Regions from separate parts of the Pseudomonas sp. SDT291_1_S447 genome, predicted to be linked through region 1. Evidence: predicted binding sites of a transcription regulator. Region 1 holds the regulator's gene; each other region holds the start of a gene.
The links. Region 1 encodes sigma-54, which starts transcription at its own class of promoters, with help from an activator protein. Its sites were predicted from a motif close to ANTGGCATNNANNTTGCTNT; they were not measured.
Positions count from the first base shown of each region.

Region 2: a site for sigma-54 is predicted at 2,078-2,097, ahead of glnA (glutamate--ammonia ligase). Genes of this name have one in related genera too.
Region 3: a site for sigma-54 is predicted at 1,894-1,913, ahead of ACW9IR_RS23925 (flagellar basal body rod protein FlgF). Genes of this name have one in related genera too.
Region 4: a site for sigma-54 is predicted at 5,268-5,287, ahead of ACW9IR_RS24410 (circularly permuted type 2 ATP-grasp protein). Genes of this name have one in related genera too.

Region 1 is NZ_JBSVXS010000059.1:3,857-11,391, reverse strand. Features, by position in the region: gene lptC (LPS export ABC transporter periplasmic protein LptC) at 1-305, shown strand, start outside; gene lptA (lipopolysaccharide transport periplasmic protein LptA) at 292-837, shown strand; gene lptB (LPS export ABC transporter ATP-binding protein) at 837-1,562, shown strand; gene ACW9IR_RS18175 (RNA polymerase factor sigma-54) at 1,750-3,240, shown strand; gene hpf (ribosome hibernation-promoting factor, HPF/YfiA family) at 3,314-3,622, shown strand; gene ptsN (PTS IIA-like nitrogen regulatory protein PtsN) at 3,634-4,098, shown strand; gene rapZ (RNase adapter RapZ) at 4,101-4,958, shown strand; gene ACW9IR_RS18155 (HPr family phosphocarrier protein) at 4,974-5,249, shown strand; gene ACW9IR_RS18150 (ZIP family metal transporter) at 5,344-6,237, opposite strand; gene ACW9IR_RS18145 (superoxide dismutase) at 6,268-6,879, opposite strand; gene ACW9IR_RS18140 (hypothetical protein) at 6,881-7,321, opposite strand; gene ACW9IR_RS18135 (class II fumarate hydratase) at 7,349-7,535, opposite strand, start outside.
Region 2 is NZ_JBSVXS010000027.1:15,426-22,960, forward strand. Features, by position in the region: gene typA (translational GTPase TypA) at 1-269, opposite strand, end outside; gene thiI (tRNA uracil 4-sulfurtransferase ThiI) at 409-1,863, opposite strand; gene glnA (glutamate--ammonia ligase) at 2,191-3,597, shown strand; gene ACW9IR_RS11860 (DUF4124 domain-containing protein) at 3,884-4,399, shown strand; gene ACW9IR_RS11865 (DUF4124 domain-containing protein) at 4,396-5,019, shown strand; gene glnL (nitrogen regulation protein NR(II)) at 5,251-6,336, shown strand; gene ntrC (nitrogen regulation protein NR(I)) at 6,333-7,535, shown strand, end outside.
Region 3 is NZ_JBSVXS010000111.1:2,820-10,354, forward strand. Features, by position in the region: gene ACW9IR_RS23920 (sigma-54-dependent phenylalanine hydroxylase transcriptional regulator PhhR) at 100-1,665, shown strand; gene ACW9IR_RS23925 (flagellar basal body rod protein FlgF) at 1,968-2,708, shown strand; gene flgG (flagellar basal-body rod protein FlgG) at 2,754-3,539, shown strand; gene flgH (flagellar basal body L-ring protein FlgH) at 3,592-4,287, shown strand; gene ACW9IR_RS23940 (flagellar basal body P-ring protein FlgI) at 4,315-5,403, shown strand; gene flgJ (flagellar assembly peptidoglycan hydrolase FlgJ) at 5,415-6,707, shown strand; gene flgK (flagellar hook-associated protein FlgK) at 6,732-7,535, shown strand, end outside.
Region 4 is NZ_JBSVXS010000118.1:1,047-8,581, reverse strand. Features, by position in the region: gene ACW9IR_RS24445 (long-chain-acyl-CoA synthetase) at 1-1,126, shown strand, start outside; gene ACW9IR_RS24440 (ankyrin repeat domain-containing protein) at 1,224-1,742, shown strand; gene ACW9IR_RS24435 (hypothetical protein) at 1,910-2,440, shown strand; gene ACW9IR_RS24430 (PLDc N-terminal domain-containing protein) at 2,512-2,703, shown strand; gene speE (polyamine aminopropyltransferase) at 2,944-3,819, shown strand; gene ACW9IR_RS24420 (hypothetical protein) at 4,055-4,288, shown strand; gene ACW9IR_RS24415 (ribonuclease E inhibitor RraB) at 4,498-4,845, shown strand; gene ACW9IR_RS24410 (circularly permuted type 2 ATP-grasp protein) at 5,320-6,729, shown strand; gene ACW9IR_RS24405 (alpha-E domain-containing protein) at 6,742-7,535, shown strand, end outside.

The sequences.
Region 1 (7,535 bases):
TGTATCGCGGAACAGAATTCCCGTGGCACGTGACCAGTGAGCGCGGTGAAGTGAACTCAGGCGGCACCGAAGTCGAACTGATCGATTCGGTACGCGTTGCGCGCACCGATGAAAAGAAGCGCGACATCCTGATCACTTCCACTCGCATGACCGTGTTCCCGCAGCAGGAATATGCGCAGACCGAGCAACCCGTTAGAATCGACGGCGCTGGCGGTGTATCGACTGGCGTTGGAATGAAAGCGTACCTGAAGGAAAGCAGGATACACCTGCTATCGAACGTAAGAGGACAGTATGAGGCTCGTTAAAACCCTCCCTATTTTGCTCAGTCTGGGCGCAGCACTGGGAAGCGTGAGCGCCTGGGCTCTGCCGAACGATCAGCAGCAACCTATCCGCATTCAGGCCGACGACGCCCAACTGGATGACAAGAACGGCATCGCTACCTATAAAGGTGATGTGATCATCACCCAGGGCTCGATGATCGTTAAAGGCAACACCGTCACCATGACTCGCGCGCCGAATGGCGATATCGACGTAGTGACCTCCGTGGGCAATCTGGCTTACTTCGAGCAGTTGCAAACCCAGGGCGACGCCAAACCAGTTCAAGGCTACGGCGTGACGATTCAATACCACGCCCAGCAAAACCGCGTCGTGCTGATCGATAAGGCCAAGGTCGTCGACAAAGACGGCAACGTCACTCAGGGCGAGAAAATCGTCTATGACACCGTGAAGAAACTGGCCAGCGCCGGTCGCGCTACAGGAAGCAAGGTCACCGAGGCGCGTCCGCGCATCGACATGGTGATCCAGCCGAAGAAGAAAACCGACGAGAAAACCCAGTAATGGCAACTCTGAAAGCTCAGCACCTGGCCAAGGCCTATAAAAGCCGCCAGGTCGTGCGTGATGTCAGCCTGTCGATCGACAGCGGCCAGATCGTCGGTCTGCTCGGCCCGAACGGCGCCGGCAAGACCACGTGTTTCTACATGATCGTCGGCCTGGTGCAGGCCGATCAGGGCCGCGTACTGATCGATGATCTGGACGTCAGCCACCAGCCGATGCACGGCCGTGCAAAGGCTGGCATCGGCTATCTGCCGCAAGAAGCGTCGATCTTCCGCAAACTGTCGGTGGCCGACAACATCATGGCCATCCTCGAGACCCGTCAGGAACTCGACAAGGCCGGTCGCCGCAAAGAGCTGGAAAGCCTGCTGCAGGAATTCCACATCAGCCACATCCGCGACAACCTCGGCATGAGCCTGTCCGGTGGTGAACGCCGCCGGGTGGAAATCGCTCGCGCGCTGGCAACGGCACCGAAATTCATCCTGCTCGACGAACCGTTTGCCGGTGTCGATCCGATTTCGGTCGGCGACATCAAGCAGATCATCCACCACCTCAAGGCCAAGGGTATCGGTGTATTGATCACCGACCACAACGTCCGTGAGACGCTGGACATCTGCGAAACCGCTTACATCGTCAACGATGGCCAACTCATTGCTGAAGGCGATGCAGAAACCATCCTGGCCAACGATCTGGTCAAGGAAGTGTATCTGGGTCACGAGTTCCGCTTGTAAGCGTAACAGTGCCCGGTGCGCCGCCCGGGCGCTGTATCGATTCAAGCAGGAATTAATACGCTTTAATTGTTACAGCGCTCTAGGCAAACACTTCAGTTTCAGGCATATAATTTGCTTAAGTTTGGCGCCCCGGCGCCCTGTAGTGGATGGCGCATAGCGCCGGCGAATAAGGTGTTAAGCCCCTGCCATGAAACCATCGCTAGTCTTGAGAATGGGCCAGCAGCTGACGATGACACCGCAGCTGCAACAGGCCATCCGCCTGCTCCAATTGTCGACCCTGGATCTGCAACAGGAAATCCAGGAGGCTCTGGAATCCAATCCGATGCTCGAACGCCAGGAAGAAGGCGACGACTTCGACAATTCCGACCCCATGGCCGACAACGCCGAACAGAAACCCACCGAAATCCAGGAACCCTCCTATCAGGAAACCGCCCCGACGGTGGACAACCTCGAGGACGGCGAATGGAACGAGCGCATTCCCAACGAGCTTCCGGTCGACACCGCCTGGGAAGACGTTTACCAGACCAGCGCCAGCAGCCTGCCCAGCAGCGATGATGACGAGTGGGACTTCACCACCCGCACCTCCGCTGGCGAGAGCCTGCAAAGCCACCTGCTGTGGCAACTGAACCTCGCGCCGATGTCCGACACCGATCGCCTGATCGCCGTGACCCTGATCGACTGCATCAACAATCAGGGCTACCTGGACGAAACCCTCGAAGAGATCCTTGAGGCGTTCGATCCGGAACTGGACATCGAACTGGACGAAATCGAAGCCGTCCTGCACCGCATCCAGCAGTTTGAACCGGCCGGCATCGGCGCCCGCAACCTTGGCGAGTGCCTGCTGCTGCAATTGCGCCAGCTGCCAGTCAAGACGCCTTGGCTGGCTGAAGCCAAGCGTCTGGTCAGCGATTACATCGACCTGCTCGGCGGCCGCGACTACAGCCAGTTGATGCGGCGCATGAAGCTCAAGGAAGACGAGTTGCGCCAGGTCATCGAGCTGGTGCAAAGCCTCAATCCGCGTCCGGGCTCACAGATCGAGTCCACTGAAGCCGAATACGTCGTCCCTGATGTCATCGTGCGCAAGGACAACGAGCGCTGGCTGGTCGAGCTGAATCAGGAATCGGTACCACGCCTGCGCGTCAACGCCCAGTACGCCGGTTTTGTCCGTCGCGCCGACACCAGCGCCGACAACACGTTCATGCGCAATCAGTTGCAGGAAGCTCGCTGGTTCATCAAGAGCCTGCAGAGCCGCAACGAAACCCTGATGAAAGTTGCTACCCAGATCGTCGAACATCAACGCGGCTTCCTGGAGTACGGCGACGAAGCCATGAAGCCACTGGTGCTGCATGACATCGCCGAAGCCGTGGGCATGCACGAATCGACGATTTCCCGGGTGACCACGCAGAAATTCATGCATACCCCGCGCGGTATTTATGAACTGAAATACTTTTTCTCCAGCCACGTCAGCACCTCTGAAGGCGGCGAATGCTCGTCCACGGCGATTCGCGCGATCATCAAAAAACTGGTTGCCGCGGAAAATCAGAAAAAGCCGTTGAGTGACAGCAAGATCGCTGGTTTACTGGAGGCACAAGGCATTCAGGTGGCTCGCCGCACCGTCGCCAAGTACCGCGAATCCCTCGGGATCGCGCCTTCGAGCGAACGCAAGCGGTTGATGTAAGCCACGTTACAGCGTTCCAGTGGCAGGCTATCCAGCCTGCCGCTTTATGCACTGGCAACGAAGGAGAAGCTGTATGCAAGTCAACATCAGTGGACACCAACTGGAAGTGACCGAACCTCTGCGCACCTACATCAACGAAAAACTCGACCGATTAGAGCGCCATTTCGACAAGATCACCAACGTGCAAGTCACGATGTGCGTCGAAAAGCTGAAGCAGAAAATCGAAGCCACCTTGCATATTCCCGGCGGAGAAGTGGTTGCCAATGCCGAGCATGACGACATGTATGCCGCCATTGACCTGCTGACCGACAAGCTGGATCGCCAACTCAAAAAGCATAAGGAAAAGACCCAAAGCCTCCTCCAGGGCGCGACAGGTCGATAACCCCCCATTCCATGATCCGACTTGAAAGTATCCTGACCCCCGGCCGTTCCCTCGTGAACGTGCCGGGTGGCAGTAAAAAGAAAGCCCTCGAACAAATTGCCAACCTGATCGCCCGCGAAGTGCCGGATCTGGCCATGCAGGATGTCTTCGAGGCGTTGATTGCCCGTGAAAAACTCGGTTCCACCGGTTTTGGTAACGGCATCGCCATCCCCCATTGCCGCCTCAAGGGTTGCCAAGCGCCGATCAGCGCGCTGATGCACCTTGACGCTCCGATCGATTTCGACGCCATTGACGGCGCTCCGGTTGACCTGCTGTTTGTTTTGCTGGTCCCGGAAGCCGCCACCGATGCGCATCTGGAGTTGCTACGTCAGATCGCCAGCATGCTGGATCGTAAGGAAGTGCGCGAAAAGCTGCGTAGCGCACCGAGTAGCGAAGCCTTGTATCAGGTCGTCCTGAGCGAGCAGAACGGGCATTAATCATGCGTTTGATCATCGTCAGCGGCCGTTCCGGCTCGGGTAAAAGTACGGCTCTGGATGTCCTTGAGGACAACGGCTATTACTGCATCGACAACCTGCCCGCAGGCTTGCTGCCGGAACTGGCCGAACGCGCACTGATTCACACTGAGCTGGCGCAACCGCTGGTGGCCGTGTCGATCGATGCGCGTAACTTGCCGAGCCATCTGACGCGCTTTCCCGAGTTGCTTGAAGATGTCCGGGCCAAGCACATCCAATGCGATGTCCTGTATCTGGACGCCGACGAAGAAACCCTGCTCAAGCGTTTCTCCGAAACCCGCCGTCGCCATCCACTGAGCAACGCCAATCGCTCGCTGGCCGAAGCGATCCAGGATGAAACCGCCCTGCTCGGCCCGATCGCCGACCTCGCCGACCTGAAAATCAACACCACCAACCTCAACCTGTACCAGCTGCGCGACTCCATCAAGCTGCGCCTGCTGAATCAGCCAGAGCCGGGCACCGCATTTCTGGTCGAGTCCTTCGGCTTCAAGCGCGGCATGCCGGTGGATGCGGATCTGGTGTTCGATGTGCGCTGCCTGCCCAATCCGTACTGGAAGCCGGAACTGCGCGCGCAATCGGGTCTCGATGCGCCGGTGGCTGAATACCTGGCGGCACAGCCGGAGGTCGAAGAGATGTTTCAGGACATCTTCACCTACCTGCACAAATGGCTGCCGCGCTTCGCCGCCAGCAACCGTGCCTACGTCACCATTGCCATTGGCTGCACCGGCGGGCATCACCGCTCCGTCTACCTGACCGAACGTCTGGGTCAGGCCCTGCAGAAAACCCTGAAGAACGTCCAGGTTCGCCACCGCGACCTCACTTAAAGGATTCACACCGCGATGCCTGCTCTGGAAATCGAAATCATCAACAAGCTGGGCCTGCATGCCCGCGCATCGGCCAAGTTTGTCGGAGTGGCCGGGCAGTATCCGGATTGCACGATCAGAGTGGGTCGTACACCAGAGACCACGGTTGACGGTAAAAGCATCATGGCGATGATGATGCTGGCGGCAGGCAAGGGCACCAAGATCTATTTGAGTACTGAAGGGCATCAGGAACAGGAAGCGCTGGATGCGCTGGTGGCGTTGATCAACAACTATTTCGACGAAGGCGGCTGACAGCCAAAGTCAAAAGATCGCAGCCTGCGGCAGCTCCTACATTGGAATGCGTTCCGTATAGTAACTGCCGCAGGCTGCGATCTTTTGCACGACTTCAACCCAACGCCGTATCCATCACCATCATCAGACAAAACCCGATCAACAGACCAAGACTGGCCAGTTTGTCATGACCATTGCGTCGCGACTCGGGAATCACTTCGTGGGTCACCACCAGCAACATGGCCCCCGCCGCGAGCGCTAGTCCTAATGGCAACAACACCTGCGCCAGACTGACCAGCCACGCGCACAACAGCGCAAACACCGGCTCGACCAGACCTGACGCCGCCCCGATCAAAAATGCTTTGAACCGCGACATCCCTGCCCCGGCCAGCACCAATGCAATCACCAGACCTTCCGGCACATCCTGCAAAGCGATGCCCATGGCCAGACTGTCCGCATCCGGCATGCCGCCGCCGGCAGAAACGCCGACGGCCATGCCTTCAGGGATGTTATGGGCAATGATGGCGAACACGAACAGCCAGATCCGCGGCGGTATCACCGGATGCTCGACGGTGCCGACGAGCATTTCCGGGGACGCGCCCGACACCTTGCGATCAACCAGATACAGGCCAAACGCACCGAGCATGATGCCGAAACAGATCAGGCCACTGGCGCCCCACGGAGTCAGGCCGAGGCTTTCGGCAGCAGCAATGCCCGGCACGATCAACGAAAATGCCGTCGCCGCCAGCATCACCCCGGCGCCAAAACCCAGCAAGGTATCGCTGAGTGCCTGGGGCATGCGCCGAATCACCAGCACCGGGACAGCGCCAAGCGCCGTGCCAAGGGCGCAGATCGCGCCGCCCTGCAACGCCCGCGACAGCCTCGGCTCGAGATTCAGCCATTCCAGCCCGTGGGCGACCAGCAAGGTCATGCCCGCCAACAGCAATAGCGATCCCACTGCGTAACGAAACATACGCCCACTTCCGATCGCCAGTGTTTCAGTGCCCATAGTCAGCCTTGGATTGTTTTTATAGAAGACTTAAACCAGTGCGGCCTGATAGCGCGCAGCCACTTCAGGCCAATTGATCACGTTGTAGAACGCATTGATGTATTCCGGACGACGGTTCTGATAACGCAGGTAATAGGCGTGCTCCCAGACGTCGAGACCGAGAATCGGCGTGTTGCCATTCATCAACGGGCTGTCCTGATTGCCGCTGCTTTCCACGATCAGCTTTTTCTCCGGGGTCACGCTGAGCCAGGCCCAGCCGCTGCCGAAGCGGGTCAGTGCGGCTTTGGTGAAGTATTCCTTGAAGCTGTCGAGGCCGCCCAGATGTTCATCGATGGCCTTGGCCAGCGCGCCATCCGGCTTGCCGCCACCGTTGGGCACCATGACTTCCCAGAACAGCGAATGGTTGGCGTGACCGCCGCCCTGATTGATCACCGCCGCACGAAGCTTTTCCGGCAATTGCTGAACGCTGGCGACGAGTTTTTCCACTGGCCATTCGGCGTATTCAGTGCCTTCTACCGCCGCGTTGAGGTTGTTGATGTAGGTCTGGTGATGCTTGGTGTAGTGAATTTCCATGGTCTGCGCATCGATATGCGGCTCGAGGGCGTCGTAGGCGTAAGGCAAGGCAGGCAAGGTAAAAGCCATTTCAATGGACTCCATGGTGATGAGGGGCAGGCGCGCGGCGCGCATTGCCGGTATCCGGGTGCAGCAGGCGCTGGGTGCGCGGGTATTCGCCGTGTTCACTGATGAAATTCAGCAGCTCGACGTAGGTCTTGCTGCTCTGGCGCAACGCCGCTTCACGCAATGCCAGGCGCAGGCGTTCGTCCTGCATGGTCTGCAACAGCCGTTGGTGGATGGCGCAGAGATACTCGGCGCTCTCCTCAGGCTGATTCAGGCGCAGGTGCAAGTCCGCCAGGTTGTGATGGGAGATGACGCAGGCCGCCACCGCTTCGTCGGCATCCGCCCAGCGTTCGAACAACACTTGCGCCAGGGCCAGGGCCTGCAGGTAAGCCTCACGGGCGTCGATCAATTCGCCGAGCATGAAGCAGCGATTGGCCCGTTCGATCGTGCGTTTCCAGTGCTCCATGGTGAGCCTCCAAAGCGGTTGCAGGTTTTACACGCCGCCGGCGGTGAGCTTCTCGGGATTGAGCAACTCTTCCAGCTGGCTGCGCGACAGGTCGGTATGTTCGAGGGCGACGTCGATCACCGCGCGACCTTCCTTGTAGGCCTGCTTGGCGATTTCGGCGGCTTTCTGGTAACCGATGATCGGGTTGAGCGCAGTGACCAGAATCGGATTGCGT
Region 2 (7,535 bases), on a different contig from region 1:
GACATTACGCGTTCAACTTCGCCGCCGAAGTCGGCGTGGCCCGGGGTGTCCACGATGTTGATATGGTAGCCGTTCCAGTTGATGGCGGTGTTTTTCGCCAGAATGGTAATACCGCGCTCTTTTTCCTGGTCGTTGGAGTCCATCACGCGCTCGTCGTTGAGCTCGTTGCGCTCCAGAGTGCCGGATTGACGCAGGAGTTTGTCTACCAGGGTGGTTTTACCATGGTCAACGTGGGCAATGATGGCGATGTTGCGTAGATTTTCGATCACTTGTGTATCTCGATCAGAGGATTCGGTTTGCTGACAAGTCTTGGCAGCGATTAGCAGTAGTGTCCGGCATGGCCGTTACAGCTTGACGGCGGTGTCGGGGGGCCGGTGACGCAGGCCACAGGCAAACAGCCCCGGGCACTTAGCTCGGTCGATAAACGCGCACATTGGCATGCCCCTCACTGAGCAAATGGTGAGCATGCAGGCGACTCATCACGCCTTTGTCGCAATACAGCAGGTACTGGCGAGTCGGATCCAGCTCCTTGAAACGAGCGTTCACTGCGTAGAACGGCATCGTCTGTACTTCTACGCCAGCGAGTTCCAGCGGCTCATCCTCGGCGGCATCCGGGTGACGGATGTCGATCACGATCTGGCCGGCCAGTGCTTCGCTGACTTCTTCAATCTGTACGTCCTGGCCCAATTCGTCGATCACCCGATCGATCGGCACCAGTTTGGCGTTTTCGAGCGCACGCTCGAGCACCGCCATGTCGAATTCTTTCTCTTCGTGCTCAACGCGACCGCGTTTGGCGGCGGTCTTCGGATTGACCGAAATGACTCCGCAGTATTCCGGCATGTGCCGGGCGAAATCGGCGGTGCCGATCTCGTTGGCCGTGTCGATGATGTCCTGCTTGTGCGCCACGATCAGCGGACGCAGGACCAGTTTGTCGGTCACGCAGTCGATCACCGACAGGTTTGGCAGCGTCTGGCTCGACACCTGGGAGATCGCCTCGCCGGTGACCAGCGCTTCGATATGCAGGCGATCGGCGATGTTGGAAGCCGCGCGCAACATCATACGCTTCAATACGACGCCCATATGACTGTTATCGACTTTGCCGAGAATTTCGCCCAACACTTCTTCGAACGGAACACTGACAAATAGCACGCGTTGCGAGCTGCCGTACTTCTTCCAGATGAAATGCGCGACTTCCATCACGCCCAATTCGTGGGCACGACCGCCCAGATTGAAGAAGCAGAAGTGCGTCATCAGGCCGCGACGAATGATCTGGTAAGCCGCAACGGTCGAGTCAAAGCCGCCGGACATCAATACCAGCGTCTGCTCCAACGCACCCAGCGGGTAACCGCCGATGCCGTTGTGCTGGCTGTGGATCACAAACAACCGTTTGTCGCGAACTTCGATCCGGACTTCGATTTCCGGCGCTTTCAGGTCGATACCGGCGGCACCGCACTCACGGCGCAGCTTGCTGCCAACGTATTTTTCAACGTCCATCGAGCTGAACGCGTGCTTGCCGGCACGCTTGCAACGCACCGAGAAAATCTTCCCGGCCAGTGCAGCGCCGTAGTGCTCTTTGCACTTCTCGGTGATGTCGTCGAAGTCGCCCAGCGGGTACTCGTCGATCTGCAGAAAGTGCGCGATGCCCGGCATGCAGGTCAGGCGCTCACCCATCTCTTTCAAGGCTTTGGCGTCGGTTACGCGGGTTTCCAGCTCGAGATTGTCCCACACACCGTTCACCACCACGGCCGGGTCCAGGTCACGGAGCACGGTGCGGATGTTCTTGGCCAACTGGCGGATGAACTTCGTCCGGACAGGTCGGCTTTTGATGGTGATCTCGGGGAAGACTTTTACGATTAGTTTCATGAAAACAGCGCGCGAACGGCCAGCCGAAAAAGGGGGGCGCGGATTATAGCGGAAATTGCTCAAGGTTTAACCAGTTAATGTGCAGAAGGTTTTGTATGCACCAAAACAGGTCATTTGCAGATTGTGACGCTACATTAAAGGGCGATATTTTCTGCTTTAAGAAGCTCCGCACCTTAATAAGCGTGAATTTGGGGCAAAAAACCCATGCTGGGGCACTGGCATGCAATTTGCTCCCTTGTGAGGCAGGTTGCCTTGGCAGAGTATTCGCGCCGGCATCACCACTATTAAGGGCATCCACTACCAGCCCTAATTCACCCGGAGGACACTATGTCGAAGTCGGTTCAACTCATCAAAGATCATGACGTCAAGTGGATTGATCTGCGCTTCACGGACACCAAAGGCACTCAGCACCACGTGACCATGCCGGCTCGCGATGCGCTGGAAGACGACTTCTTCGAAGTCGGCAAGATGTTCGACGGTTCCTCCATCGCTGGCTGGAAAGGCATCGAAGCCTCCGACATGATCCTGCTGCCGGACGACGAAACTGCCGTGCTCGACCCGTTCACCGAAGACGCCACCCTGATCCTGGTGTGCGACATCATCGAACCGTCGACCATGCAAGGTTACGATCGCGACCCGCGCGCCATCGCTCACCGTGCCGAGGAATACCTGAAGACCACCGGTATCGGTGACACCGTATTCGCCGGTCCAGAGCCTGAGTTCTTCATCTTCGACGAAGTGAAGTTCAAGTCCGACATCTCCGGTTCGATGTTCAAGATCTACTCCGAACAAGGTTCGTGGATGTCCGACCAGGACATCGAAGGCGGCAACAAAGGCCACCGTCCAGGTATCAAAGGTGGTTACTTCCCGGTTCCGCCGTTCGACCACGATCACGAAATCCGTACTGCCATGTGCAACGCACTGGAAGAAATGGGCCAGACCGTTGAAGTTCACCACCACGAAGTGGCAACTGCCGGTCAGAACGAAATCGGTGTCAAGTTCAACACCCTGGTGAAAAAAGCTGACGAAGTTCAGACGCTGAAATACGTTGTCCACAACGTGGCTGACGCCTACGGCCGCACCGCTACCTTCATGCCGAAGCCACTGTACGGTGACAACGGTTCGGGTATGCACGTGCACATGTCCATCGCCAAAGATGGCAAGAACACCTTCGCTGGCGAAGGCTATGCCGGCCTGTCCGAAACCGCTCTGTACTTCATCGGCGGTATCATCAAGCACGGTAAGGCACTGAACGGCTTCACCAACCCGGCCACCAACTCCTACAAGCGTCTGGTGCCAGGTTTCGAAGCGCCGGTGATGCTGGCCTACTCGGCTCGCAACCGTTCCGCGTCGATCCGTATTCCTTACGTCAACAGCCCACGTGGCCGTCGTATCGAAGCGCGTTTCCCGGATCCGGCTGCCAACCCGTACCTGGCTTTCGCAGCACTGCTGATGGCTGGCCTGGACGGTATCCAGAACAAGATCCACCCAGGCGACGCTGCCGACAAAAACCTGTACGACCTGCCGCCTGAAGAGGCGAAAGAGATCCCGCAAGTTTGCGGCAGCCTGAAAGAAGCTCTGGAAGAGCTGGATAAAGGCCGTGCGTTCCTGACCAAGGGCGGCGTGTTCTCCGACGACTTCATCGACGCTTACATCGCGCTGAAATCCGAAGAAGAAATCAAGGTCCGTACCTTCGTACACCCATTGGAATATGAGCTGTACTACAGCTGCTGATCCGGTAGCGCTGCGCTACGCGGCGTGAGTGAAAGAGGCCTCCTTCGGGAGGCCTTTTTTATTGCCTGCGATTTATGGCGTCACGCAGATCCCTGTGGGAGCGAGCCCGCTCGCGAAGGCGTCGTATCAGTCGCCATCACCGCCAATGACGCACCGCATTCGCGAGCAGGCTCGCTCCCACAGGGGATTTGTGGCGCCTGAATGATCTCCGGATGTGTGCCGAGTTGGGCCAACCGCCGCGTCTGTCCTATGCTGCATCCCATCGTTTTCAATCCCGGTCGATTTCATGGGTCGCATCTTTATCTACATACTGCTGCTGATCGCCCTGCCCGCCGCCGCGCAGATCTACAAGTACACCGATGCCAATGGCAACACGGTGTACAGCGATCACTCGCCAGACGGCGTGCAGGCGCAGCCCGTGGAGTTGCCGCCGCTCAACCGTGTCGAGCCTCAGGCGCCCAGCGCACCGGCCCCCTCTGGCACGGACAATCGCCAGCCGGCACGCAGCGATGCCTATGAGATTCTGGAAATCGCCGGCCTGCCCACCGAAGAAGCCCTGCGCGCCAATAACGGCACGTTCACCGTCAACGTGCTGATCAAACCGCGCCTGCGGCCACCGCATCAATTAAGACTGGTATTGGACGATGAACCCTACGGTCAGCCGAGCAACGTGCCGATCCTGCAACTGGTGAACGTGGATCGCGGCGAACATCGTCTCGCCGTGCAAGTGATCGACGGGCAGACGATCATTCAGCAGAGCCCGCCAGCGGCCCTTAGCGTACAGCGAGTACACAAGCCATGATTCGCGCGTGGCTTATCACTGTGTTGGCACTGCTGACGCTGCAAGCATCGGCTGAGGTCTTCACCTATACCGATGCGCAGGGCAATCGCGTCTACACCGACCAACCGCGCGGCAACGCCAAGCGAGTGCCCATCGCAACCAGCAATCGCATGTCGCCCAACCCAACGGCCGCCGCGCCGGTCACCACCGCGAAAAAATCCGTCGAGCAGCCTCTATTCCATTACGACATGCTGCGCATTCTGATACCTGAACCCGATGCCACGATTCGCAGCAGCGCAGGTGAAATCATTGTCAGCGTCACCAGCGAGCCCGGACTACAGCGAGGTCACCGTTATCGCCTGCTACTGGACGGACAGGCCACGGGCGAGCCAGGCCTCAGTCCAGTGTTCCCGCTGAACAACATTGATCGTGGCAGCCACAACCTTTCCGTGGAAATCCTTGACACCGAAGGCCGTACCGTCGAACGCACCGCCAACCAGCCCTTCCATATGCTGCGCATCTCGCTTGCGCAGAAGCGTCAGGTCAAACCTTGCACCAAGGACGACTACGGCATCCGTCCAGAATGCCCACTGAAAGACAAACCGCCCGAACCAAAAAACCCCTTCCTGCGTTTCTTCTAACGCCGCTCAGCTTTGCGCACTATATTGGTGCAATAGGCTGCACCGTACCCACAATCCAACCCATTTTGGTTCGAAACTACCCGTGAGAGCTGGCCCTGTGCCACGCAAACGAGCGTCAAACGCCTGTTTCACGGGTTAAGCGCTTCTTTTCGGAGCCTTGGTTTGGTTTTTGCATTTTCCCGATACCGACGCTTGCTTGTTGCGCACGCTCCGCCCCCAAAAGAGGCTCCGATGACTATTAGCGACGCAATTCACCGTTTGCTGCTCGACAACCTGACCACCGCCACCATCCTGCTCGACGCCGAATTGCGCCTTGAGTACATGAACCCGGCGGCGGAGATGCTGCTCGCCATCAGCGGGCAGCGCAGCCATGGCCAATTCATCAGCGAGTTGTTCACCGAATCCACCGAGGCGCTGAATTCCCTGCGCCAGGCCGTGGAGCAGGCGCATCCGTTTACCAAACGCGAAGCCATGCTCACCGCGCTCACCGGCCAAACCCTTACTGTGGATTACGCGGTGACGCCGATCCTCAGCAACGGCGCCACGATGTTGCTGCTGGAAGTCCACCCGCGTGACCGCTTGCTGCGGATCACCAAGGAAGAGGCGCAGCTGTCCAAACAGGAAACCAGCAAGATGCTGGTGCGCGGCCTCGCCCACGAGATCAAGAACCCGCTGGGTGGCATCCGTGGCGCCGCGCAACTTTTGGCCCGCGAACTGCCGGAAGACAGCCTGCGTGATTACACCAACGTGATCATTGAAGAGGCCGACCGCCTGCGCAATCTGGTTGACCGCATGCTCGGCTCGAACAAACTGCCGTCGCTGGCGATGTGCAACGTCCACGAAGTGCTGGAGCGCGTCTGCCAACTGGTCGAAGCCGAAAGCCAGGGCTGCATCACCTTGGTGCGCGATTACGACCCAAGCATTCCCGACGTATTGATCGACCGCGAGCAAATGATTCAGGCGGTGTTGAACATCGTGCGCAACGCGATGCAAGCGATCAGTAGCCAGAACGAACTGCGCCTGGGCCGCATCAGCCTGCGCACCCGGACCATGCGCCAGTTCACCATCGGCCACGTCCGCCATCGTCTGGTGACCAAGATCGAGATCATCGACAACGGCCCCGGGATCCCGGCGGAACTTCAGGAAACCATTTTCTTTCCCATGGTCAGCGGACGCCCGGACGGTACCGGGCTGGGCCTGGCCATTACCCAGAACATCATCAGCCAGCACCAGGGTCTGATCGAGTGTGACAGCCATCCAGGCCACACCACGTTCTCGATCTTTCTGCCACTGGAACAAGGAGCCACATCGACATGAGCCGTAGTGAAACCGTGTGGATCGTCGATGACGACCGTTCTATCCGTTGGGTTCTGGAAAAGGCCTTGCAGCAGGAAGGCATGACCACCCAGAGCTTCGACAGCGCCGATGGCGTGATGAGTCGTCTGGCCCGTCAGCAGCCTGACGTGATCATTTCCGATATCCGCATGCCGGGTGCCAGTGGTCTGGACCTTCTGGCGCGGATCCGCGAGCAGCATCCACGGTTGCCGGTCATCATCATGACCGCTCACTCCGATCTGGACAGCGCTGTCGCCTCGTATCAGGGCGGTGCGTTTGAGTATTTGCCGAAGCCGTTCGACGTTGATGAAGCGGTGTCGCTGGTCAAGCGCGCGAATCAGCATGCGCAAGAGCAGCAAGGCCTGGAAGTCGTGCCGGCCCTGACCCGCACCCCGGAAATCATCGGCGAAGCGCCGGCGATGCAGGAAGTGTTTCGCGCCATCGGCCGCTTGAGCCACTCCAACATCACCGTGCTGATCAACGGCGAATCCGGTACCGGTAAAGAACTGGTCGCCCACGCCCTGCACCGCCACAGCCCGCGCGCGGCCTCGCCGTTCATTGCGCTGAACATGGCGGCGATCCCCAAGGATCTGATGGAATCCGAGCTGTTCGGCCATGAGAAAGGCGCGTTCACTGGCGCGGCGAATCTGCGTCGCGGGCGCTTTGAACAGGCTGACGGCGGCACGCTATTCCTTGATGAAATCGGCGACATGCCGGCGGATACGCAAACCCGTTTGCTGCGAGTTCTGGCCGATGGTGAGTTCTACCGCGTAGGCGGGCATGTGCCGGTGAAAGTCGATGTACGCATCATCGCCGCGACGCACCAGAATCTGGAAACCCTGGTACACGCCGGCAAATTCCGTGAGGACTTGTTCCATCGCCTCAACGTCATCCGCATCCACATCCCGCGCCTGTCGGATCGTCGCGAAGACATCCCGACCCTCGCCAAGCACTTCCTCAGCCGCGCCGCGCAAGAACTGGCCGTGGAGCCGAAGCTGCTGAAAAGCGAGACTGAGGAGTACCTGAAGAACCTGCCGTGGGGCGGTAACGTGCGGCAGTTGGAGAACACCTGCCGCTGGATCACCGTGATGGCGTCCGGGCGCGAAGTGCACATCAGCGACTTGCCACCGGAGCTGTTGAGCCTGCCGCAGGACTCGGCACCGGTGACCAACTGGGAGCAG
Region 3 (7,535 bases), on a different contig from region 1:
TGGGTCTGACACATCAATGTTGGATGTGCTGACGCCTTCGCGAGCAAGCTCGCTCCCACAGGGTCGGTATTCAACTCCCAATCTTGTCGGGCCTTATATATGCGCATCAAAGTCCACTGCCAGAACCGCATCGGCATCCTGCGCGACATCCTCAACCTGTTGGTCGCCTACGGGATCAACGTCGCGCGCGGTGAGGTCGGTGGTGAGCATGGCAATGCGATCTACCTGCACTGCCCGAACCTGATCAACATTCAGTTCCAGGCGCTTCGTCCAAAGTTCGAGGCGATCGCCGGGGTGTTCGGCGTCAAACGGGTAGGGCTGATGCCCAGCGAGCGTCGGCACATGGAGTTGAATGCGCTGCTCGGCGCGCTGGAGTTTCCGGTGCTGTCGATCGACATGGGTGGCTCGATCGTGGCGGCCAACCGTGCGGCGGCGCAGTTGCTCGGCGTGCGGGTCGATGAAGTGCCGGGGATTCCGCTGTCGCGTTATGCCGAAGATTTCGACTTGCCGGAACTGGTGCGCGCGAATAAATCGCGAATCAACGGCATGCGGGTCAAGGTCAAGGGCGACATCTTTCTGGCTGACATCGCGCCGCTGCAATCGGAACACGACGATAGCGAAGCCATGGCCGGCGCGGTGCTGACCTTGCATCGCGCCGACCGCGTTGGCGAGCGTATCTATAACGTGCGTAAGCAGGAACTGCGTGGTTTCGACAGCATCTTCCAGAGCTCGAAAGTGATGGCGGCTGTGGTGCGTGAAGCGCGGCGTATGGCCCCGCTGGATGCGCCGCTATTGATTGAAGGCGAAACCGGCACCGGTAAGGAATTGCTCGCACGCGCTTGCCACCTCGCCAGTCCGCGCGGGCAGTCGCCGTTGATGGCGCTCAACTGCGCAGGTTTGCCGGAGTCGATGGCCGAGACCGAGTTGTTCGGTTACGGCCCGGGCGCGTTCGAAGGTGCACGCGCCGAAGGCAAGCTCGGGCTGCTGGAATTGACGGCGGGCGGCACGCTGTTTCTTGACGGTGTCGGTGAGATGAGCCCGCGTCTTCAAGTGAAGTTGCTGCGCTTTTTGCAGGACGGTTGCTTTCGCCGGGTCGGCAGTGATGAAGAGGTTTATCTGGATGTGCGGGTCATCTGTGCGACGCAGGTCGACTTGTCGGAGCTGTGCGCGCGCGGTGAGTTTCGCCAGGATCTGTATCACCGCTTGAACGTGCTCTCCTTGCACATCCCGCCGCTGCGTGAATGCCTCGACGGCTTGACCCCACTGGTTGAGCATTTTCTCGACCAAGCCAGTCGGCAGATCGGCTGTTCGCTGCCGAAACTGGCGCCAGCGGCGATGGATCGGCTCAGTCATTACCACTGGCCGGGCAACGTGCGGCAACTGGAGAACGTGCTGTTCCAGGCGGTTTCGCTGTGCGACGGCGGCACGGTGAAGGCCGAACATATTCGTCTGCCGGATTACGGCGTGCGTCAGCCGCTTGGCGATTTTTCGCTGGAGGGGGGGCTGGACGAGATTGTCGGGCGCTTCGAGAAAGCGGTGCTGGAGCGGTTGTATTCCGAGCATCCGAGCAGCCGGCAGTTGGGCAAGCGGTTGGGGGTTTCGCATACAACCATTGCCAATAAGCTGCGTGAATACGAAGTCGGCAAAGAGCCGGGCAGCACGTGATCGTTCCCACGCTCTGCGTGGGAATGCAGCCCGGGACGCTCCGCGTCCCAAAGCGGACGCAGAGCGTCCATTGAGGCATTCCCACGCGGAGCGTGGGAACGATCATTCTTTTGATCTTTTGCCGCCAAGCGGCATAACACCGCCGGTTTTTCGACTTCGATACATTTCAAATTCCCCTGCAACATCCCCAAGTCCTTTGTTTACCGGGCCTTTGTGCGCCAGAAAAAAGTTGGTCTGCAAATTGCTTATGGCTCAGCAGTACAGCGGTGGGCGGCAAACGTCCGGCATGCAGAGGAAAGAGTGTGGACAAGTACCTTTATGTGGCAATGACCGGCGCCAGCCAGAATGCGCTGGCGCAAAAGGCGCATGCCAACAACCTGGCGAACATCTCCACCAACGGTTTTCAGCGCGACCTGGAGCAGGCGCGTTCGATGCCGGTGTTCGGTGACAGCTTTCCGGCGCGTGCGTTTGCCATGAGCGAACGGCCCGCCACCGACTTCACCCCGGGCTCGCTGGTGCAGACCGGTCGTGACCTCGACGTCGCGGTGACCGGCAACGGTTTCATTGCCGTGCAGAACCCTAACGGCGGCGAAAGCTACGTGCGCACCGGCAGCCTCAACGTCGACGCCCTCGGCGTTCTGCGCGCCGGCAACGGCATGCCGGTGATCGGCAACGGCGGTCCGATCGCCGTACCGCCAGAGCAGCAGATCGAAGTCGGTGAAGACGGCACCATCAGTATTCGTGCGATGGGCGAAGGCCCGCGCGTCATGGCGGAAGTCGACCGGATCAAACTGGTCAACCCGGACATCAAGAACATGAACAAGGGCCTCGACGGCTCGATCTACACCAAGGACGGCCAGCCGGCGCAGGCCGATGCCAACGTCAAACTGGTGTCGGGTTTCCTTGAGTCGAGCAACGTCAATGCCGTGGAAGAGATGACCTCGGTGCTGGCCTTGGCCAAGCAGTTCGAGTTGCACGTCAAGATGATGAACACCGCCAAAGACGACGACCAGGCCATGGCTCGGGTCTTGCAGATCAGCTAATTATCAGAACGTCGCGCCGAAAAACAGGCGCACGAGGAGAATCGAATGCTTCCGGCTCTATGGGTTGCCAAAACCGGTCTGTCCGCCCAGGACACCAACCTGACCACCATTTCCAACAACCTGGCAAACGTGTCGACCACGGGTTTCAAACGTGATCGCGCCGAGTTCCAGGACTTGCTGTATCAGATCAAGCGTCAGCCAGGCGCTCAGTCGACCCAGGACAGCGAACTGCCGTCGGGTCTGCAACTGGGTACCGGTGTGCGCATCGTCGGCACCCAGAAAAACTTCACCGCCGGTAGCCTGCAAACCACCGAGCAGCCGCTGGACATGGCCATCGACGGTCGCGGTTTCTTCCAGATTCTGCAGCCGGACGGCACCACGTCGTACACCCGTGACGGTACTTTCCACCTCGACTCCAATGGCCAGATCGTCAACGCCAGCGGTTTCGCACTGGAACCGGCCATTGTCATCCCGAACGATGCCCAGACCTTCACCGTCGGCCGTGACGGCACGGTGTCCATCACTGTCGCTGGCAACGCCGCGTCGCAGGTGATCGGCAACCTGCAAACCGCTGACTTCATCAACCCGGCCGGTCTGCAAGCCGTGGGCAACAACCTGTTCCTGGAAACTGCCGCTTCCGGCGCGCCGCAAGTTGGCACCCCGGGTCTGGCCGGTTTCGGTACCACCCTGCAGAACACCCTGGAAACCTCCAACGTCAGCACTGTTGAAGAGATGGTCAACATGATCACCACTCAGCGCGCTTACGAGATGAACTCCAAGGTGATCTCCACCGCTGACCAGATGCTCTCGTTCGTAACGCAGAATCTGTAATCAAGTCTATGAGGCGGCCATGAGGTCGCCTGCAGCACCGTGAGGTAGGGTCATGAATCGCTTTGTATCTGTTCTGGCATTGAGTGGGGTCGTCTCGCTCGCGGGCTGCGTCGCCCCGACGCCCAAGCCCAATGACCCTTACTACGCCCCGGTGTTGCCGCGCACACCGTTGCCGGCTGCGGCCAATAACGGCTCGATCTATCAGGCCGGTTTCGAGCAGAACCTGTACAGCGACCGCAAGGCTTTCCGGGTTGGTGACATCATCACCATCACCCTGAATGAGCGCACACAGGCGAGCAAGAACGCCAACTCGCAGATGGACAAGAACAGCGATAACAAGGTCGGTCTGACCTCGTTGTTCGGCTCCAGCCTGACCACGAACAACCCGATCGGCGGCAACGACCTGAGTCTGAACGCCGGCTATAGCGCCGACCGCTCGACCAAGGGCGACGCCAAGTCCGGGCAGAGCAACAGCCTGACCGGTTCGATCACCGTGACCGTGGCTGACGTGCTGCCCAACGGCATCATCGCCGTGCGGGGCGAGAAGTGGCTGACGCTGAACACCGGTGACGAACTGGTGCGCATCGCCGGCCTGGTACGCGCCGATGACATCGCCACGGACAACACCGTGTCGTCGACCCGGGTCGCCGATGCACGCATCACCTACTCGGGTACCGGCGCGTTTGCCGATACGAGTCAGCCAGGCTGGTTCGACCGTTTCTTCCTCAGCCCGCTGTTCCCTTTCTAGGTGGCTACGTTGAATTTCAAGAGCCTCATGCTGGCTGCGGCGCTGATGTCCGCAGCCTTTGGTGCCCACGCCGAGCGGCTGAAAGATATCGCCAGCATTTCCGGCGTGCGTTCCAACCAGTTGATCGGTTACGGCCTGGTGGTCGGGCTTAACGGCACCGGCGACCAGACGACGCAAACCCCGTTCACCCTGCAGACCTTCAACAACATGCTCTCGCAGTTCGGCATCAAGGTGCCGCCGGGATCGGGCAACGTGCAGTTGAAAAACGTCGCGGCGGTGTCGATCAGTGCCGATTTGCCGGCGTTCGCCAAGCCAGGTCAGCAGGTCGACATTACTGTGTCCTCGATCGGTAACTCCAAGAGCTTGCGCGGCGGCACACTGCTGCTGACCCCGCTCAAGGGTATCGACGGCAACGTCTACGCGGTCGCTCAGGGCAACCTTGTCGTCGGTGGTTTCGACGCCGAAGGTCGTGACGGTTCGAAGATCACCGTCAACGTTCCGTCGGCCGGTCGTATCCCGGGCGGTGCCTCGGTGGAGCGCTCGGTGCCGAGCGGTTTCAACCAGGGCAACAGCCTGACGCTGAACCTCAATCGCTCCGACTTCACCACTGCCAAACGTATCGTCGACAAGATCAACGACATGCTCGGCCCTGGCGTCGCGCAAGCCATCGACGGCGGTTCGATCCGTGTCACTGCGCCGCTCGATCCGAGTCAGCGCGTCGACTACTTGTCGATCCTGGAAAACCTTGAAGTCGACCCGGGTCAGGCGGTGGCGAAAGTCATCATCAACTCGCGTACCGGTACCATCGTCATTGGTCAGAACGTGAAAGTGTCACCAGCCGCCGTGACCCACGGCAGTCTGACGGTAACGATCACCGAAGACCCGATCGTCAGCCAGCCCGGCCCTCTGTCCAACGGTCAGACGGCTGTTGTGCCGCGCTCGCGGGTGAATGCCGAGCAGGAAGCCAAACCGATGTTCAAGTTCGGCCCGGGCACCACCCTCGACGAGATCGTGCGTGCGGTGAATCAGGTCGGCGCGGCACCGGGTGACTTGATGGCGATCCTCGAAGCCTTGAAGCAGGCCGGCGCGTTGCAAGCCGACCTGATCGTGATCTGAGGCCGACCCTTATGGATATGCGCAAAAGCGGTCTGGTCAGCAGCAGCGATTCGGGTTCGTACTCGGACCTCAATCGCCTGAATCAGCTCAAGGTCGGCGACAAGAACAGTGATGCGAACCTGCGCAAAGTGGCGCAGGAATTCGAATCGCTGTTCCTCGGCGAAATGCTCAAATCGATGCGCTCGGCGACCAATGCCTTGGGTGAAGACAACCCGCTCAACACGCCGGCGGCCAAGCAGTATCAGGAAATGTACGACCAGCAACTGGCCGTTTCCATGTCCCGCGAAGGCGGTGGTATTGGTCTTGCCGACGTGCTGATGCGACAGATGTCGAAGAACAAACCGCTGGCGCCGGGCGAAGCCGCTGCTGCGTCCGCCGCCAAGCAGGAAGAGGCCAAGGCAAAAGCCGCGGCCGTGGTCACACCTGTTGCCGCTGGCACCGTTGCCACCAACGGCCCGTTGTCGCGTCTCAATGGCGAGCGCCCGTTGTGGGCGTCGCGCTCGGTGAATGCGCCGAACACGCAACTCGCTCATCGCAATGACATGGAAATGATCAACCAGCGTCGTCTGGCCTTGCCGCCGAAACTGGCTGATCGTTTGCTCGCCGGGCTAGTGCCGTCGGCCACACCGGCAGTCGCAACGCAATTGCCGCAGCGCGCCACGACCGCAGCCACGACCGGTGCCGGGCCGCTGTACAACGGCGACTGGCTGGCGCGCGCCGAGGGCGAAAAAGCCTCTGGCGGCCAGATGCAGGTCTACGGTCGCGCCATGGCGCAGATTCCGCTCGCGCCGGCGAAGAAAGCCTTCAGTTCCGCCGACGAGTTCGTCAACACCATGCTGCCGATGGCCAAGGAAGCTGCCGACCGCATCGGCGTCGATCCGCGTTATCTGGTGGCGCAGGCTGCGTTGGAAACCGGTTGGGGCAAGTCGGTCATGCGCGCCCAGGATGGCAGTAGCAGCCACAACCTTTTCGGCATCAAGGCGAGCAGCAACTGGAAGGGCGATTCGGCCCGGGCGATCACCAGCGAGTTCCGCAATGGCGAGATGGTCAAGGAGACGGCCGAGTTCCGTTCCTATGCCTCGTACAAGGACAGCTTCCACGATCTGGTGACTTTGCTGCAGTCCAATAATCGCTATCAAGATGTCGTGAAGTCTGCCGATAACCCAGAACAGTTTGTACGCGAGTTGCAAAAGGCCGGTTACGCCACCGACCCGAACTACGCAAGCAAGATTTCGCAGATTGCCAAGCAGATGAACAGTTTCCAAAACTACGCTGCGGCGGGTGTATCCACCACGCCTTTATAAGGCACAAGGTATAAGGTCTGAACCATGAGTTTGCTCAATATCGGGATGTCGGGACTGTCGGCCAGCCAGTCCTCTTTGGCTACGACAGGCAACAACATTGCCAACGTCGACACCGCCGGTTATTCACGTCAGCAAACCGTGCAGGGCACCAAATCCTCGCAACAGTACGGCAGCGTTTTCATCGGCACGGGTACAACCCTGGCTGACGTGCGTCGGGTGTACAACTCCTACCTGGAATCCCAACTGCACACGGCGACCTCGCTCAACAGCGAAGCGGCCTCGTACCTGGCTCAGGCCACGCCGCTGGACTCCATGCTGTCCGACACCAACACCGGCCTCACCGGTGTACTGCAAAAATTCTTCACCTCGATGCAGGGCGTTTCGACGTCTGCGACCGATGACACCTCGCGTCAATCGGTGCTGACCGGTGCGCAGGCGCTGACCAGCCGTTTCAACTCGATCGCCAAACAGCTCAACGACCAGAACACCACCATCAATGGCAGCCTTGGCGACATGGCAGCCCAGGTGAACAAACTGGCCACCTCGATTGCCAACCTGAACCAGAAGATCGGCGAGATCTCCACCAGTGGTGGGGCGCCGAACGATCTGCTCGACAGCCGTAACGAAGCCGTGCGCCAGTTGTCCGAGCTGACCGGCGCGCAGGTCGTCGAGCGTGGCACCAGCTTCGACATCTACGTCGGCAGCGGCCAGCCACTGGTCATTGGCAACTCCGCCAATTCCCTGAGCACTGTGCCGCTCAAGGATGACCCATCGCGCATGGGCATCCAGATGGATCGCGGTTCGAGCACCATCGACATCACCTCGGTG
Region 4 (7,535 bases), on a different contig from region 1:
GCGCAGTTCTGCCAGTTTCGGCATGATCGCCCTCAACATGGGCCCCGACGATGTCGTCTACTGCACCTTGCCGCTGTATCACGCCACCGGTCTTTGCGTGTGCTGGGGCTCGGCAGTCAACGGCGCCTCGGGCTTCGCGATTCGTCGCAAGTTCAGCGCCAGCCAGTTCTGGAACGACGTGCGTCGTTATCGCGCGACCACCATCGGTTACGTCGGCGAATTGTGTCGTTATCTGGTCGATCAACCGGCCAGCGCCGATGACAGCCGCCACGATGTGCGCAAGATGATCGGCAACGGCTTGCGTCCCGGCGCCTGGGCCGAATTCAAGACACGCTTCGCCGTCGAGCACATCTGCGAACTGTATGCGGCGAGCGACGGCAATATCGGTTTCACCAACATTCTCAACTTCGACAACACCATTGGCTTCTCGCTGATGGCGTGGGAGCTGGTGGCCTACGATCATGACAGCGGTGAACCGCTGCGCAGCGCCGACGGTTTCATGAGCAAGGTTGGCAAAGGTGAGCAGGGCTTGCTGCTGGCGCGGATCGACGAGAAGGCGCCGCTGGACGGCTACACCGATCCGCAGAAAACCGCCAAGGTCGTGCTGCACGACGTGTTTAGCAAAGGCGATCGCTTTTTCAACACCGGCGACCTACTGCGCAATATCGGTTTTGGCCACGCACAATTTGTTGATCGGCTCGGTGATACGTATCGCTGGAAGGGCGAAAACGTCTCGACCACTGAAGTCGAAAACCTGTTGCTGCAACACCCGCACATCTCTGAGGCGGTGGCGTATGGCGTGGAAATCCGCAATACCAACGGCCGTGCCGGGATGGCGGCGATAACGCCTGCGGAATCCCTTGCGACGCTGGATTTCGCCGAGTTGCTGACCTTTGCCCGGGAGCGTATGCCGGCCTATGCCGTACCGTTGTTCCTGCGAGTGAAGGTCAAGATGGAAACTACCGGCACCTTCAAATATCAGAAAACACGCCTGAAAAATGAAGGCTTCGACCCCGGCCAGACGGGTGATGACCCGATCTATGCATGGCTGCCCGGCACCCAGACCTACGTTCGGGTCACCGACGAGGTGCTGGCGGAAATTCATCAAGGCAAACATCGTTATTGAATCTGGCTATGAGACGGCTTGAGAAAAAGGGGGTGACAGCCAGCGTCTCGCTCGGGAAACTGTCGGCTTTCCGATTGACCGAAAGTGGAGTTGCCCCATGTCCGACCAAAGCCGCCAGATGACCCCTGAAGAAGCTGCCGAATTCACCGAGCAGGTTTTCAACAAGGCGCGTGACGGTGATGCTGAGATGCTTGATCGTCTGGTAACGGCCGGTTTGCCGGTGAACCTGAAAAACAGCAAGGGCGACACATTGCTGATGCTGGCCAGCTACTACGGCCATGTGGATGCGGTGCAAGTGCTGCTTAAACACAAGGCTGACCCGGAAATGCGCAATGGCAACGGCCAGAGTCCGATTGCCGGTGCGGCGTTCAAAGGCGATCTGGCGGTGGTCACGGCGTTGGTCGAGGCGGGTGCAGAGATTGAGGGCTCGTCGTTTGATGGGCGTACGGCGCTGATGATGGCAGCGATGTTCAACCGCGTTGCAATCGTTGAATACCTGATCAGCAAAGGCGCCAACGCGCAGGCCAAGGACGCCAATGGCGTGACCGCGCTCGACGCTGCACGGACGATGGGCGCGGTTGATACCACGGCGCAGCTGGAAAAATTGTTGGGTTGATAAGATCAGAAGATCGCAGCCTGCGGCAGCTCCTACACTGATTGCGTTTGTGGCCCGTTTCGCGGTCGAACGCTGAACTTGCAGGAGCTGCCGCAGGCTGCGATCTTTTGCTTTGTGCGCTATCCTCCGCGCCCTCGAAATTCACCTTCGCCACAGGATCCGCCCTCATGAAAGCCGCACTCGTCGAACTCATCAGCAAAATCAGCTCCGGCTGCATGGGCGAGGACGAGATCGTGAAAGTCGCCGACGAAGCGGCACAGGCCTACGCCGATGCTGATGCTTTTCTGACCGCCAACCCGGACATCAACTATGACGACACATTCCCGATCCCGTTGGGTGAGTGGGTCGTAGTCGGCAGTCTGCCGGAAACCGTGCTGTTCCAGGCTGACACCTACGTCGATTTGTTCGCGCAGATTGTTGCCTCGTTCGGTCCGGGCGTCGATTTCAACCTCAAGCCCAAGCAACTGGCCAAAACCGAAGCCTTGACCGCTCTCAACCGCATTCAGGTGCAAATGAGCAGCATGAACAAGGAGAACGGCGGTTACACGCTGATGAACTTCAGTCAGTTGCTCGACGACGAGCTGCAAATGGTTTTGGTCTACGGCAACGACGTGCCACGGGTACTGGAGTTGTGCGCTGAAGTCGGCATCGCCGCCGCGCCATCGCTTGAAGCCCTGAAGATCGCTGTTCACGTCTGAACGCAATAAAAGGGAACCCTGCGCGCGACCGTCTATCCTAAAAGTGCATGCCACTATTCTGGAGCGACACCATGGGTTCCACGTTCAACGGTCTGATCGGCCTGATCATCCTTGCCCTCGACATCTGGGCCATCATCAACGTGTTGAAAAGCGGCGCGACCACCGGGATGAAAATCGTCTGGGTGCTGCTGATCATCCTCCTGCCGGTGCTGGGCCTGATCATCTGGGCTATTGCCGGACCGCGCGGTAACGTGCGGATCTGACACTGATCCCGAGAACACCGCAATACCCTGTAGGAGTGAGCCTGCTCGCGATAGCTATCCTTCAGTCAATGAGTCAGTGACTGAAAAACCGCTATCGCGAGCAGGCTCACTCCTACAAGGGATTGTGGTCTGCCGATGAAGTGAGGTTCGACCTGTCATCTTCGGCATCGTAGAATGCGCGCCTTTCCCGGGCAATCGTCCCCACGATTGGCGCCCGCGCATTCATCGGAGCACTTGACCATGACCGTCACCAAAACCAGCGAGTACCTGGAAACCCTTTACGAAGGCTACGGCCAGCGTTTTCGCATGGAAAAACTGCTGCACGAAGTGCGCACCGAACACCAGCATCTGGTGATTTTCCAGAACCCGCGCATGGGTCGTGTAATGGCGCTGGACGGCGTGATCCAGACCACCGAAGCCGACGAATTCATCTACCACGAAATGCTCACCCACGTGCCGATCCTCGCCCACGGCAGCGCCAAGCGCGTGCTGATCATTGGTGGCGGTGACGGCGGCATGCTCCGTGAAGTGACCAAGCACGCTGGTGTCGAGCACATCACCATGGTCGAGATCGACGGCACCGTGGTCGACATGTGCAAAGAGTTCCTGCCGAACCACTCCAGCGGCGCCTACGACGATCCACGCCTGAACCTGGTGATCGACGACGGCATGCGTTTCGTCGCCACTACCACCGAAAAATTCGACGTGATCATCTCCGACTCCACCGACCCGATCGGCCCGGGCGAAGTGCTGTTCTCGGAGAACTTCTACCAGGCGTGCCATCGCTGCCTGAACGAGGGCGGCATCCTCGTGACCCAGAACGGCACGCCGTTCATGCAAATCGACGAAGTGAAAACCACTGCCGGTCGCCTGAACAGCCTGTTCCCGGACTGGCACTTCTATCAGGCCGCCGTGCCGACCTACATCGGTGGCTCGATGACGTTCGCCTGGGGCTCGACCAACCCGGCTTACCGCAAGCTCAGCCGTGAAACCCTGCAACAGCGCTTCATTGGCAGCGGCATCGTCACTCGCTACTACAACCCGGAAATCCACATCGGCGCCTTCGCCTTGCCGCAGTACGTGCTGCAGGCGATCAACAAGCCAAGCAACGACTAAAGAACACTGAAACTCCCCTGTGGGAGCGAGCTTGCTCGCGAAATCGGACTGTCAGGCAACATATTTGTTGAATGAAAAACCGCTTTCGCGAGCAAGCTCGCTCCCACATTTGCTTCCCCGTAATGTAGATGTCGTTTTATTCATGTTCGTGCGCTGTAATCCTTTTGAACCAACTTTCGGCGCACCAGTCGATTTAGGTGTAAGCCCATTTGCGGGTTTGATCGAGGAGGCACCGATGCAAAAGTGGAAAGTCACTTTCGTGGACGATCATGGTGAAATTGTCGATGAGGTGTTCGAGCGCGCGGAATGCCCCAGCGACGATGAGGCCGCTCGATTGATCAAGGAACGGCTCCTGCCCGTCGCCGCCAAACTGGATCTCAACGATCTGGAAGGGCGAACCCCCGATGCTGGCGTCAAAAGCCTCGAAACCCAAAACAGCATCAAGATCCGCAGCATCACTCCAATCTGAAAATCTTCCTTCATCCGAAGCAACCAGGCCTTGGCAGCGGCTCTAACTTGGGGCTACTCTGCAAGCGAGATCAGCGAACGGATCGCTAAGGTCTGGTCTTGTCAGCTACATGCTTGTTCCCGCGTGCAACCACGTTGCCGTCGTACTTTGGCCTAAGGCCCGGGGCGGGAATACGGAAAGTCTATCCATCTATGCGAGGGGGACGATTCATGAGCACAGCCTATCAAGAAGACATCAGCAGCAATGTTCTGCGCCGCATGAAAGAAGGCGGTTTCGATTTTTCCCGATTCCATCCCATCGAGTTCTACGCGATTTTCCCGGACGAGGAGCGGGCGCGCAGGGCGGCAGGCAAATTTCGCGGTGAATCCATCAATGCCCAGGTCAGCGTGCGTGATGACGGTGCGTGGGCGCTGGAATTGAGCAAAGTGATGTACGCGACCTATGACGATATCGGCGACTTCGAGCAGGGTTTCTCTGCCGTGGTTGAACCTCTGGGCGGCATTATCGAAGGCTGGGGTGTGAAACAGGAGGTGCGCAACCGCCACCGTTTGAACTGATCTCTGGTTTCATTTGTTGAACAACGGCTGACCTTCGGGTTGGCCGTTGTCATTTTCGGCGTAAGCAAAACCCTGAAACAAGAAACCGAGGCAAAAAAAAGCCACCGGAGAGGGTGGCTAAAAGGGAAGACCGATAAGGAGAGGAAACCGGTCAGGGTTACAGCGGGGCGGGCTGCGAGGGCAGTCCAGGTCAGTTGAGCTGGCGACTTCGCGGCGCTGTGCGCGGGGAAGTTTTGCAGCGAATGCGCGGATTATCCGCAGGCAGTGCCGGGCAGTGAAATTAACTCTGACTATGCTGGTGATAGGCGATGCAGTGCGTCGCAATGAAGCGGGGGCAATCCGGTTGGGGCATTTGCCGCACAGGAATGGTGCGGTGCTTGCGGTGTGTATTTTCAACCGATTGAAATCAAAGCGTTTATGCCGATGGCACGGGCCTTGCGAAGGCCTGTATGTCCGGGTGACAAGGAGTACGGCATGATCCGCACCTATTTTGATGAGATGTACGATGCCGGCGGCCAGGTTCGCCCGCATTATCGCGAGTTCGCCCGCTGGCTGGCCGACACGCCTGACGAGCTGCTGGCCCAACGGCGACGCGAGGCTGACTTGCTGTTCCATCGCGCCGGGATCACTTTCACGCTCTATGGCGACGAGCAGGGCACCGAGCGCCTGATTCCTTTCGACACCATCCCGCGCAGCATTCCCGCCAGCGAGTGGCGAATCGTCGAGCGCGGCTGCATCCAGCGGGTCAAGGCGCTGAACATGTTTCTCGCTGACCTCTATCATGAGCAGCGCATCATCAAGGCCGGGATCATTCCTGCCGAACAGGTGCTGGCCAACGAGCAATATCAGTTGGCGATGCAAGGCCTCGATCTGCACCGTGATATCTATTCGCACATCTCCGGCGTCGATCTGGTGCGCGATGGCGACGGCACCTATTACGTGCTCGAAGACAACCTGCGCACCCCGAGCGGCGTCAGCTATATGCTCGAAGACCGCAAGATGATGATGCGCCTGTTCCCGGAGCTGTTTGCCGCGCAGCGCATTGCGCCGATCGATCACTACCCGAACCTGCTACTCGACACCCTGAAAAGCTCAAGTCCGATCGACGACCCGAGCGTCGTAGTGCTGACGCCCGGACGCTTCAACAGTGCATTCTTCGAACACGCGTTTCTCGCCCGGGAAATGGGCGTGGAACTGGTCGAAGGCGCGGATCTGTTCGTGCGTGACGACAAAGTGTTCATGCGCACCACCGACGGCCCGAAAGCGGTGGACGTGATCTACCGCCGCCTCGACGACGCGTTCCTCGATCCGCTGGCGTTCAATCCCGACTCGATGCTCGGTGTGCCGGGGCTGCTGTCGTCCTATCGCTCCGGCAATGTGGTGCTGGCCAACGCCATCGGCACTGGCGTGGCGGACGACAAATCGGTGTACCCGTTTGTTACCGACATGATCCGGTTCTACCTCGACGAAGAACCGATCCTGAAGAACGTGCCGACCTGGCAATGCCGCAACCCGTCTGAACTTTCCCACGTGCTGGCCAATCTTCCAGATCTGGTGGTCAAGGAAACCCAAGGCTCCGGCGGGTACGGAATGCTGGTGGGTCCGGCGTCGACGAAGGCCGAAATCGACGCGTTCCGCGAGCGGATCAAGGCCAAGCCCCACGCGTATATCGCGCAACCGACGCTGTCGCTGTCGACTTGTCCGACCTTTGTCGAAAACGGCATTGCGCCGCGCCATATCGACTTGCGTCCGTTTGTCTTGTCCGGGCGCGAAACCCGCGTGGTGCCCGGCGGTTTGACCCGTGTCGCGCTGCGCGAAGGCTCCCTGGTGGTGAATTCCTCCCAGGGTGGCGGAACCAAGGACACCTGGGTGGTCGAGGATTGAAGGAAGCTTGCCATGTTAAGTAGAACTGCCTCGGATCTGTATTGGATGTCGCGTTACCTGGAGCGGGCGGAAAACCTCGCCCGGATGCTCGACATCAGTTATTCGCTGTCGCTGATGCCGCAGGACGGTCGCGGCGACGGTTTGCACGAATTGGCCATGCCGCTGCTGATCACCGGCACCCTCGACGATTATCTGGAACGTCACGGCGCGCTGCATGCCGAGCGCCTGTTGCACTTTTTCGCCCTCGATGCGGCCAATCCGGCGAGCATCTACAGCTGCCTCGGCGCGGCGCGGGCCAGTGCTCACGCGGTACGCGGACGCATCACGGCGGACATGTGGGAGAACATCAACTCGACGTGGCTGGAGATTCGCGGGATCGCTGAACAGGGCCTGAGCCGCTACGGCATGAGCCGTTTCTGCGAATGGATCAAGGAGCGTTCGCACCTGTTCCGTGGTGCGTCCTACGGCACGATCATGCGTAATGATGCGTTTCGTTTCATTCGCCTCGGTACGTTCATCGAACGCGCGGACAACACCCTGCGATTGCTCGATGCCCGCTATGAAATGGCTGGCGATCAGGCTGAAGCGGTCAGCGATGGCACCGCCCACGCCTATTACCAATGGAGTGCGTTGCTAAGGGCCTTGTCGTCATTCGAGGCGTACACCGAAATCTACCGCGATGCGCCCGGCGCCCGGCATGTCGCCGAGTTGCTGCTGTTGCGCGCCGATGTACCGCGTTCACTGCGGGCCTGCACCGAAGAGATCGATCAGATTCTCGCGCAGTTGCCCGGGGCCAACGGCCGACC